DNA from 3 places in the Bacillus paralicheniformis genome. Region 3 is predicted to be linked to each of the others. Evidence: riboswitches for the same ligand, from Rfam matches in the RefSeq annotation. Region 3 holds a riboswitch; each other region holds the start of a gene.
What was found. A riboswitch is a leader RNA that binds a small molecule or an ion and turns the genes downstream of it on or off. The one in region 3 is predicted to bind S-adenosylmethionine.
Positions count from the first base shown of each region.

Region 1 (3,276 bases), 2.1 Mb from region 3:
CGCTCCGACTGTGATGACTTTGCTGTCTTTATCCCCTTCGCTGCTGGAAGATCCGCAAGCGGCTAAAACGCCTGCAAAAATGATGAATAAAGCTGTTAATAAACCTTTTTTCATGTTGATGTCCTCCCTAACGTTTGTCTAATTTATTTGTTATAAAATCCCCGATAAACTGGATGATAAACACAATAGCTAAGATGAAAATAGTGGCGATGAGTATAATATCGGGATTGTTCATCTGAAAACCGTTTACATAGGCAAGGTTCCCGAGTCCGCCTGAACCGATTGCTCCGGCCATCGCCGTCGAACCGATCAGTGCAATCGCCGTAACCGTAATGCCAGAGATCAAGGCCGGCATCGATTCGGGCAGGAGCACTTTAAATATGATCGTCGATGTTTTGGCTCCCATCGATTTTGCCGCTTCAATCACGCCCTTATCAACTTCGCGCAAAGCGATTTCAACCAGGCGGGCATAGAACGGAGCGGATGCGATAATCAAAGCCGGAAGTGCGGCGTTCGGCCCCAAGATCGTGTTCATTAAAAACTTTGTGAAACCAAGCAGCAAAATAATCAATATAATAAAAGGAATAGACCTGAACACATTGACGATTGCCGAGATTACACCGTTCACGACTCGATTCTGCCAAATGTTTCCTTTTGAAGTCAGATACAGCAGCATACCGAGAATCACTCCGATGATAAAAGCAAACAATAGGGAAATTCCTGTCATATATATCGTTTCATACGTAGCTTCCCACAGCTGCTCCATATCTACGTTTGGAAACAGTTTTTCAAACATTCGTGATCACCTCTGCTTCTACTTGACGGCTCTTGATGAAATCGACCACATCATTGACCTCGTTTTCATATCCGTCGACATGAATGAACAATGAACCGTATGCGCCGTCCTGAGTTTGCGAGATTTTGCCTTGAAGGATGTTGACTTCAACATCGAACTTCCGAATGATCTGTGTGATCAGCGGCGATTCGGCCGCTTCACCGACGAAGGTGAGCTTGATCGTCCGCCCCGATGTCGTTTCTTCGAGGAAATGCTTCAGCGTTTCCTGTGTTTCCACCGGTTCTGTTACCTGCTGAACAAAGCGCTTTGTCATTTCTTCCTGCGGCTTGAGGAATACGTTCAGCACATCGCCTTCTTCCACGACCTTTCCGTTTTCCATGACGGCCACTCTGTGGCAGATTTTCCTGATGACATGCATTTCATGAGTAATCAGGACAATGGTCAGTCCGAGCCTTTCATTGATATCGGACAGAAGACCCAGGATCGAGTCAGTCGTCTGCGGATCAAGCGCTGATGTCGCTTCATCGCATAAGAGAACTTTCGGATTGTTTGCGAGCGCCCGAGCGATGCCGACGCGCTGCTTTTGGCCTCCGCTAAGCTGTGAAGGGTAGGCATTTTCCTTGCCTTCAAGTCCGACAAGCTTTATCAGTTCAGCGACTCTTTTCAGACGTTTTGCTTTGCTGACACCGGCGATCTCCAGCGGAAACGCAATATTGTCGCGGACCGTTCTTGACCACAATAGGTTGAAGTGCTGGAAAATCATGCTGATTTCCTGCCTTGCATTCCTCAGCTTCTTCCCTTTGATCTCACTGATTGTTCTGCCGGCTACTTCAACCGTGCCTGAAGTCGGCTGTTCAAGTCCGTTCAAAAGACGGATCAAGGAGCTTTTTCCAGCTCCGCTATATCCAATAATTCCGAAGATTTCACCTTTTTTAATCGTAAGGGTGACATCCTGGACAGCATTGACATCTCCATGCTTTGACCGATAAATCTTTGAAACATTTTGAAGATTTATCAAAAGCCATCACCTGCTTTCTTGCTCAATTCTCATAGTTGTCTAAATCCCTGATCAAACAATGAAAAAAGCCTTTCTGCACACATGAGCAGAAAGGCTTTTGAATAGTCTGGGCCTTTCTCTCATCTTTCAAAGCATAACGCTTCGTGTGAATTGGCACCATTTCAACACGTGTTGATGGTTGCCGGGTTTCATAGGGCACTTCCCTCCACCTCTCTGGATAAGAGAATCATATATTTATTTTTTGATTATTATGATCGGAATTCTTAAAGTAGGATATCATGCGAAAAAATAGTTGTCAACTATTTTTCGTAAGACAATCGGCCTACGGCGAAAAGAGACGAACGTAAACGCTCGTCTCTGTCCGACTTATACACGGAATGTGCCGATTTTTCAAATTTTTAAAATGTCTCTGAATAAAGATCGCTGTTTTTAAAAAAGCCGTCCGTCAGCCATAAAATCGCTTCAAGCTTCAATAAAGCTCTGAATGAGCCTTTTACTTGAACAGTGCCGCGCTGTACGAGATGCTGCAATGAAATATCGCCGTGAAGAAGGTCAATAATCTCGCTTTGCTCTCCAAAAAAGGTCAAATGAGCTTTCTCTGCAAGAGAAGATTTTTCCATTTCTCCTTTTTCGTTGATCGCTAACGTAAAAGCTTCTTTCTCGCCTTGAAACGTAATCAGCAAAGCCGTTGTCGATAATAGAGGTTTTAAAAAAAGAGCCTTGTCCTCTCTTTCTATCAATCCCATTTTCTCCAACTGTATAACCTCCTGTAAATTGGTCATACTTACAGATTCTCTGTCTGCCGCAGGAGTTCCTTTAGGAATTGCTCGACAAGTTTTTGCTGGTTATTTCCCGAGAAATATGTCAAAACCGCCCTTAATCCACAACATTTTGTTTAATCGTATCGTATAAGTAGGAAACGGAGTGAAAAGCGTATTCTTTTTTGACGACTTCCCCGTTTTTGTAAAGGATAAAGCATGGAACGCTTTCTATTTCCTGCTGCTTGGCAAATGCCGGGGAATAATTGAGATTGTTTTTATAAAAAGGAATGTCCTTTATCATTTCATCAACGACTTCCAGCATTCTTCCGGCCAGCTGACACGTTCCGCAGAACGGCGTGTATACATATAGAAGACAGGTCTCATGTTCAAGCCGTTTTAGCTCTTTTTCTTGGAGTTCTTGCATCTGTTGAACCGCACCTCAATACGTTTTATAATAAATATTTTGTATGTACCCGGATGTTTGAACGAATTAATACTTCTGCAACATGCTGACTCGGGGCGGAAGCGACTTCTTTGTATACCCTATCGATGTATAGATGCGAAGCTTGGGGGAGCTCCCTCGTCAGCTGCCGGCGGAGCTTTTCCCCTGATTCATCGGCATCCACCAGGATATAAACGTCTTTATCAAACAGCGTTTCGGCGAATTCATCGAGTTTTGCCTGGCTGATCGTTCCGTTTGT
Region 1 is NZ_CP023665.1:3,524,916-3,528,191, forward strand. It holds gene metQ (methionine ABC transporter substrate-binding lipoprotein MetQ) at 1-114, opposite strand, end outside; gene CP943_RS18095 (methionine ABC transporter permease) at 128-796, opposite strand; gene metN (methionine ABC transporter ATP-binding protein MetN) at 789-1,814, opposite strand; SAM riboswitch class I at 1,931-2,038, opposite strand; gene CP943_RS18105 (SCP2 sterol-binding domain-containing protein) at 2,213-2,569, opposite strand; gene CP943_RS18110 (thioredoxin family protein) at 2,691-2,999, opposite strand; gene CP943_RS18115 (toprim domain-containing protein) at 3,025-3,276, opposite strand, start outside.
Region 1: it holds a riboswitch for S-adenosylmethionine, as region 3 does, so the genes downstream of both, metN (methionine ABC transporter ATP-binding protein MetN) here and CP943_RS07080 (methionine biosynthesis PLP-dependent protein) in region 3, are expected to answer to the same signal.

Region 2 (3,276 bases), 160 kb from region 3:
AGAGGTGTTCGTCCATCAGCTGGAAAAGGTGAGCTTTGCTGTATTCTTTGATCAAATGTCCGTTTTTGTCTGCGATGTACATGATATTGTACACACCGCTTTTTTTCTTAACGGCGACAGAGCCGCAAATGATATGGACACGGTTTGCTTTTGCCGTTTCCTGCAGCCATCTCTTCGTTTGCCTGCCTTCTTCATCTGCGATGGAGCCGAGATTTTTTAAATCATAACCCGTCGTCCACAGCTCGGGAAGGAGAAGAACATCCGCTTTCCGGCTTTCCTGTTCGATCAGCTGCTCCGCTTTTTTAAAATTTTCAGAAGGATTGCCGTATGCGATATCGAATTGCAGACATGAAATTGTCAGCTTCAATCTGGATCACCTCATTTTTTTCTTTACATTTTACATTTAACAATATATGATGATGGACTATCATTTCAAGAATTTTTCAAAAGCGGGTGAATCATATGAAATTTGAGCTTTCAGATGTGCTGAAACAGCTGCCTGAGCAGTTTTTCGCTTCCTTGGTGAAAAAGGTGAATGAAAAAATCGCCGCCGGCCATGATGTGATCAATCTCGGCCAGGGGAATCCCGATCAGCCGACACCTGATCACATCGTTGATACAATGGCGCAAGCCGTTCGCAACCCTGAAAACCATCAGTATTCCTCCTTTCGCGGCAGCCGTTCACTCAAGGAGGCGGCAGCCGCGTTCTATCGAAGGGAATACGGTGTAGAGCTCGATCCCGAACGCGAAGTCGCTGTATTGTTCGGCGGAAAAGCCGGTCTTGTCGAGCTTCCGCAATGTTTGTTAAATCCGGGGGATGCCGTGCTCGTTCCCGATCCAGGCTATCCCGACTACTGGTCGGGCGTTGAGCTGGCAAGAGCGAACATGGCAACGATGCCGCTTACAGCGGGCAATCAGTTTCTGCCTGACTACAGCCGGATTCCGAAGGAAGTGAAAGAAAATGCGAAGCTCATGTATTTAAATTATCCAAACAATCCAACCGGTGCCCAAGCCACGCCTGTTTTTTTCGAAGAGACTGTCCGGTTTGCCAAGTCAAACGGAATTTGCGTCGTCCACGATTTTGCCTACGGTGCGATCGGCTACGACGGCAAGAGGCCTGTCAGCTTTCTCGAAACGGAGGGGGCAAAAGACACAGGAATCGAAATTTACACGCTTTCCAAAACGTATAATATGGCTGGATGGCGGGTCGGGTTTGCAGTTGGCAACGCATCTGTGATCGAAGCGCTGAACCTTTATCAGGACCATATGTATGTCAGCCTTTTTAAAGCGGTCCAAGACGCCGCGGCAGCCGCGCTTCTATCAGACCAAGCGTGTGTCAAGGAGCAAAATGAGCGCTACGAAAAAAGGCGGGATGTATGGATTCGTGCGGTCCGCGAAATCGGTTGGCACGCGGATGCTCCGCAAGGTTCTTTTTTCGCCTGGATGCCTGTCCCTGACGGGTATACATCTGAGGCTTTTTCCGATCTGCTTCTCGAAAAAGCGAATGTCGTCACAGCGCCCGGCATCGGCTTCGGCAAATACGGAGAAGGCTATGTGAGAGTCGGCCTCTTGACAAGCGAAGAGCGGCTCCGGGAAGCGGCTTCGCGCATTGCCAAGCTGAATATATTCAAAAAGACCGGCCACAGTCATTGACAACCGGGAAAAACGATGGGATAATTCAAAATAATTTATAAAATCAATATTCTTATCAAGAGCAGGCAGAGGGACAAGCCCGATGAAGCCCGGCAACCGACTTTTTAAGCACGGTGCTAATTCTTGCAGCTGACGCTGAGAGATAAGGATTCGAACCTGAAATGCGAAACCTCTTTTAGCTAAAGCAGCAAAAGAGGTTTTTTATATGCATGAAGCAGGAAGGAGCTACAGAATGAGTGAACTTTTGGCAACATATGTTTTGACAGATCAAGGATGTGACGCAGAAAAGCGGGCCGAGCAAATTGCGATCGGACTGACGGTCGGGTCGTGGACAGATCTGCCGCTCTTAAAGCAGGAACAGCTGAAAAAGCATAAAGGACGCGTCGTCAAGGTCGAAGAAACAGAAAGCACGCTGGGGGAAAAACAGACAACGGTCACCATCGCTTATCCGGAAGCCAATTTTACAAGCGACATTCCCGCTGTGCTGACGACCGTTTTTGGAAAGCTGTCTCTCGACGGAAAAATCAAATTGGCGGATTTGGAGTTTTCGCAGTCTTTTAAACAATCATTGCCGGGCCCGAAATTCGGCGTATACGGGATCCGGAAAAAAATCGGCGAATTTGAAAGGCCTCTGTTGATGAGCATTTTTAAAGGCGTCATCGGCCGCGATATGGAAGACTTGAAGGAACAGCTCAGACAGCAGGCGCTCGGCGGAGTGGATTTGATCAAGGACGATGAAATCTTATTCGAAACAGGCAGTGCCCCCTTTGAAAAACGAATCACGGAAGGAAAAAAAGTGCTTGAGGCAGCTTTTGAAGAAACTGGGCGCAAAACGCTGTATGCCGTCAACCTGACGGGCAGGACAATGGAGCTGAAATCGAAGGCGAGAAAAGCAGCCGAGCTCGGAGCCGATGTGTTGCTGCTGAATGTGTTTGCCTACGGGCTCGATGTTTTGCAAAGCCTTGCGGAAGACGACGACATCCCGCTGCCGATCATGGCGCACCCGGCAGTAAGCGGCGCACTCACTTCGTCGCCGCATTACGGTTTTTCCCATTCGCTTTTGCTCGGCAAGCTCAACCGGTATGCGGGTGCTGATTTCAGCCTGTTCCCTTCACCGTACGGAAGCGTTGCTCTGCCGAAGCAGGATGCGCTTGCCATATATGATGAATGCACGAAGGAAGACGTTTTTAAACCGACATTCGCCGTTCCGTCGGCCGGTATTCACCCCGGCATGGTGCCGCTCTTGATGAAAGACTTCGGCATTGACCATATCATCAACGCAGGCGGGGGGATTCACGGTCATCCAAACGGAGCGGCAGGCGGAGGAAGAGCGTTTCGGGCGATCATTGATGCCGTCCTGGAAGCGGAGCCAGTCGAAGAAAAAGCAAAGCGTTCTCCCGATTTGAAGCTCGCCCTTGAAAAATGGGGAAGGGTTGAGGTTTCCGTATGAAGCAGCCGCTTATCATTTGCGATTTTGACGGAACCATTACAACGAACGACAACATCATCAGCATTATGAAACAATTTGCTCCAGAAGAGTGGCTCGCTTTAAAAGACGGGGTTCTGTCCAGGGACATATCGATTAAGGACGGGGTCGGCAAAATGTTTCAATTGCTGCCGACA
Region 2 is NZ_CP023665.1:1,549,410-1,552,685, forward strand. It holds gene CP943_RS07930 (carbon-nitrogen family hydrolase) at 1-367, opposite strand, end outside; gene CP943_RS07935 (pyridoxal phosphate-dependent aminotransferase) at 463-1,653, shown strand; SAM riboswitch class I at 1,703-1,802, shown strand; gene mtnW (2,3-diketo-5-methylthiopentyl-1-phosphate enolase) at 1,886-3,103, shown strand; gene mtnX (2-hydroxy-3-keto-5-methylthiopentenyl-1-phosphate phosphatase) at 3,100-3,276, shown strand, end outside.
Region 2: it holds a riboswitch for S-adenosylmethionine, as region 3 does, so the genes downstream of both, mtnW (2,3-diketo-5-methylthiopentyl-1-phosphate enolase) here and CP943_RS07080 (methionine biosynthesis PLP-dependent protein) in region 3, are expected to answer to the same signal.

Region 3 (3,276 bases):
TTCGTTTCAGCTGAAGCTTGATTTCCGCGGGTTCTTTGACAGTTGCCTCAGTGCCGAGGTTCCACAAAAGTTCCCCGAAATACTCAAGTTCTGGTCTGGGGAGGTTTGCATCGATCGCCCCCGTCCCGTCATCCCGCATGGTGAGGATCTTGAATAAGTCCACATCAGCCGCAGCCCGCCTGGCTCCTCTGCGTGTCAGTTCCGCTTGCAGCCGCACCGGTTCAGAGCACTCGCTCTCCGAATGTTTGATCCAGCTGAGAACCGATCGATAGGGAAGCTGGCGGGCCAGCGGGCTGGCCGCTTTTTCCGCCCGAAGGATGCGGTCGGCGCGGAACAGTCTGAACGCCTGCCTTTTAAAGCAATAGGCCGGACAGTACCAGAAGCCGTTCCAGCTGAACAAGCCGATGGGCTGGATGGATCTCTCCGCGCAATCGTCTGTTCCGTCATAAACGACCGTCAAAACGGATTGATTGATGGCTGCATCAAGAAGCGTTTCTAAATGTTCGGCGGCTTTTGGACGATGCGGATTCCAGAACACGATTCTGTCTTTCATCGCATCAATCCGCTCCTGTGTTTCCACGGGAAGGTGGCGGTAGAACTTTTTTAAAACCATCCGCGTTTCCGCATCAAAGGGAAGCGATCCGAAAAACTGCAGAGATTGATACGCGAAAAACATAGCCGCCGCCTCTGATTGTGTAAAAAAGAGCGGCGGAAGCACAGGTTCATTCAGCAAATAATAGCCTCCGTTCGCGCCTGTTTCAGAATAGATCGGGACGCCGAGCGCGCTCAGCTCGTCCAGATCGCGGAGAATCGTGCGGTAGGAAACCCCGAATTCTGCTGCGAGCTCCCCGGCCGTAAATTTTCGTTTTGTATGAACGGTCATCATCAATTCGATTAATCGCTCTGTTTTTGGCATCTGATTCCTCCGGTTCCGTCGTTTGGTTTCATCATACCATGTTCAATATGAGGAAAGATTTAAAAATGACCCTTGAAAAATGTCTTGACTTAGGTTAAAGTAAAGAACAATCAGAAAATTGAAGAGATTCTTATCACGAGAGGTGGAGGGACTGGCCCTTTGAAACCTCAGCAACCGGTCTGCACTGACGATGTCAGTGTACCAAGGTGCTAAATCCAGCAAGCAGATGCTTGGAAGATAAGAAGAAGCGCATAATCCCCCTTCTTCTTATGAAGAAGGGGTTTTTTATTTTTAAAAGGATGGTGTCATATGACTGAACATGTACAAACAACGCTGGCGCAAATCGGCAACCGCAGTGATGAAATAACGGGAACTGTCAATCCTCCCGTTTATTTCTCTTCTGCGTACAGGCACAAAGGGATCGGGGAATCCACAGGGTTTGATTACATTCGCACAAAAAATCCGACAAGACAGCTTGTTGAAGATGCAATCGCGAAACTCGAAGGGGGAACGCGCGGCTTTGCGTTCAGTTCCGGTATGGCTGCCATTCAGACGATCATGGCTCTGTTTCAAAGCGGGGATGAGCTCATCGTTTCGTCCGATTTATATGGGGGAACGTACCGCCTTTTTGAAAACGAATGGAAGAAATACGGACTTCGCTTTTTCTACGACGATTTTTCAGACGAAGACTGTATCAAGTCGAAAATCACGAACAATACAAAGGCACTGTTTGTAGAAACGCCGACAAATCCGCTCATGCAGGAAGCTGATATTCAAAAAATCGCGCAAATCGCCAAAGAGCACGACTTGCTGCTCATTGTTGACAATACGTTCTATACACCGGTTCTGCAAAAGCCGATTGAGCTCGGCGCTGATCTTGTCATTCACAGCGCGACGAAGTATTTGGGCGGTCATAACGATCTTTTGGCGGGGCTTGTCGTTGCAAAAGGCGAAGAGCTGTCTGAGGAAATGTTCCAGCACCAAAACGCCATCGGCGCGGTTTTATCGCCGTTCGATTCATGGCTCTTAATGAGAGGGATGAAGACGCTCGCTCTCAGGATGAGACAGCATCAGGAAAACGCGCGGGAACTTGCGGCCTTTTTGGAAGAGCAGGAGGAAATTGCCGATGTTCTTTATCCGGGAAAAGGCGGCATGCTGTCATTCCGCGTTCAAAAAGAAGAATGGGTTAATCCGTTGCTGAAAAATCTCAAGACGATCTGTTTCGCCGAAAGCCTCGGCGGAGTCGAAAGCTTCATCACCTATCCGGCGACACAGACCCATATGGATATCCCGGAAGACATCCGAATTGCAAACGGCGTCTGCAACAGACTTCTGCGCTTTTCAGTCGGAATCGAACACGTCTCCGATTTAAAGCAGGATCTAAAAGCTGCGCTGGAAAAAGTAAAAGGGGAGGCGGTTCCGCATGAGTCATGAAAACTGGACGCTTGAAACACGGCTTGTTCATAACCAAAATAAAACGGACGGAGCAACCGGAGCCGTCAGCGTGCCGATCCAGCACGCCTCAACCTTTCATCAAGGCTCTTTTGACAAATTCGGCGAATATGACTACAGCCGGTCAGGAACACCGACAAGAACGGCGCTTGAAGACACGATAGCCGAGCTTGAGGGAGGGACGAGGGGATTTGCTTTTTCATCCGGAATGGCCGCGATTTCCACCGCCTTTCTGCTTTTGTCAAAGGGCGATCACGTGCTTGTCACAAAAGATGTGTACGGCGGCACTTACCGGATGATTACGGAAGTGCTGAGCCGCTTCGGGATTGAACATACTTTCGTCGATATGACGGATTTAAATGAAATTGCTTTAAACATAAGGGAAAATACAAAAGTCATCTACCTTGAAACACCGTCAAATCCGACGCTCGGCATTACGGATATCAGAGGCGTCGTCAAGCTTGCCAAGGCGCACGGCTGTCTGACGTTTCTTGACAACACGTTTATGACCCCGGCGCTGCAGCGGCCGCTCGAGCTCGGCGTCGATGTTGTGCTACACAGCGCGACGAAGTTTTTAAGCGGACACAGCGACGTATTATCAGGACTTGCCGTTGTGAAAGACAAAAAGCTCGGGGAAGAACTTTATAAGCTGCAAAATTCGTTCGGCGCTGTTCTCGGCGTCCAAGACTGCTGGCTTGTGCTGAGAGGGCTGAAAACACTGCAGGTTCGGCTTGAAAAAGCATCTCGAACAGCTCAGCAGCTCGCTGAATTTTTTGAAAAGCATCCGGCCGTCAAACAAGTGTATTATCCGGGGCTGTCTTCGCATCCGGGTGCGTCAGTTCACAGGCACCAGTCATATGGCGCCGGCGCCGTCCTTTCGTTCGAGCTGGAGAATGCAGAAGCCGTGA
Region 3 is NZ_CP023665.1:1,389,436-1,392,711, forward strand. It holds gene CP943_RS07075 (helix-turn-helix transcriptional regulator) at 1-916, opposite strand, end outside; SAM riboswitch class I at 1,044-1,160, shown strand; gene CP943_RS07080 (methionine biosynthesis PLP-dependent protein) at 1,226-2,350, shown strand; gene metC (cystathionine beta-lyase) at 2,340-3,276, shown strand, end outside.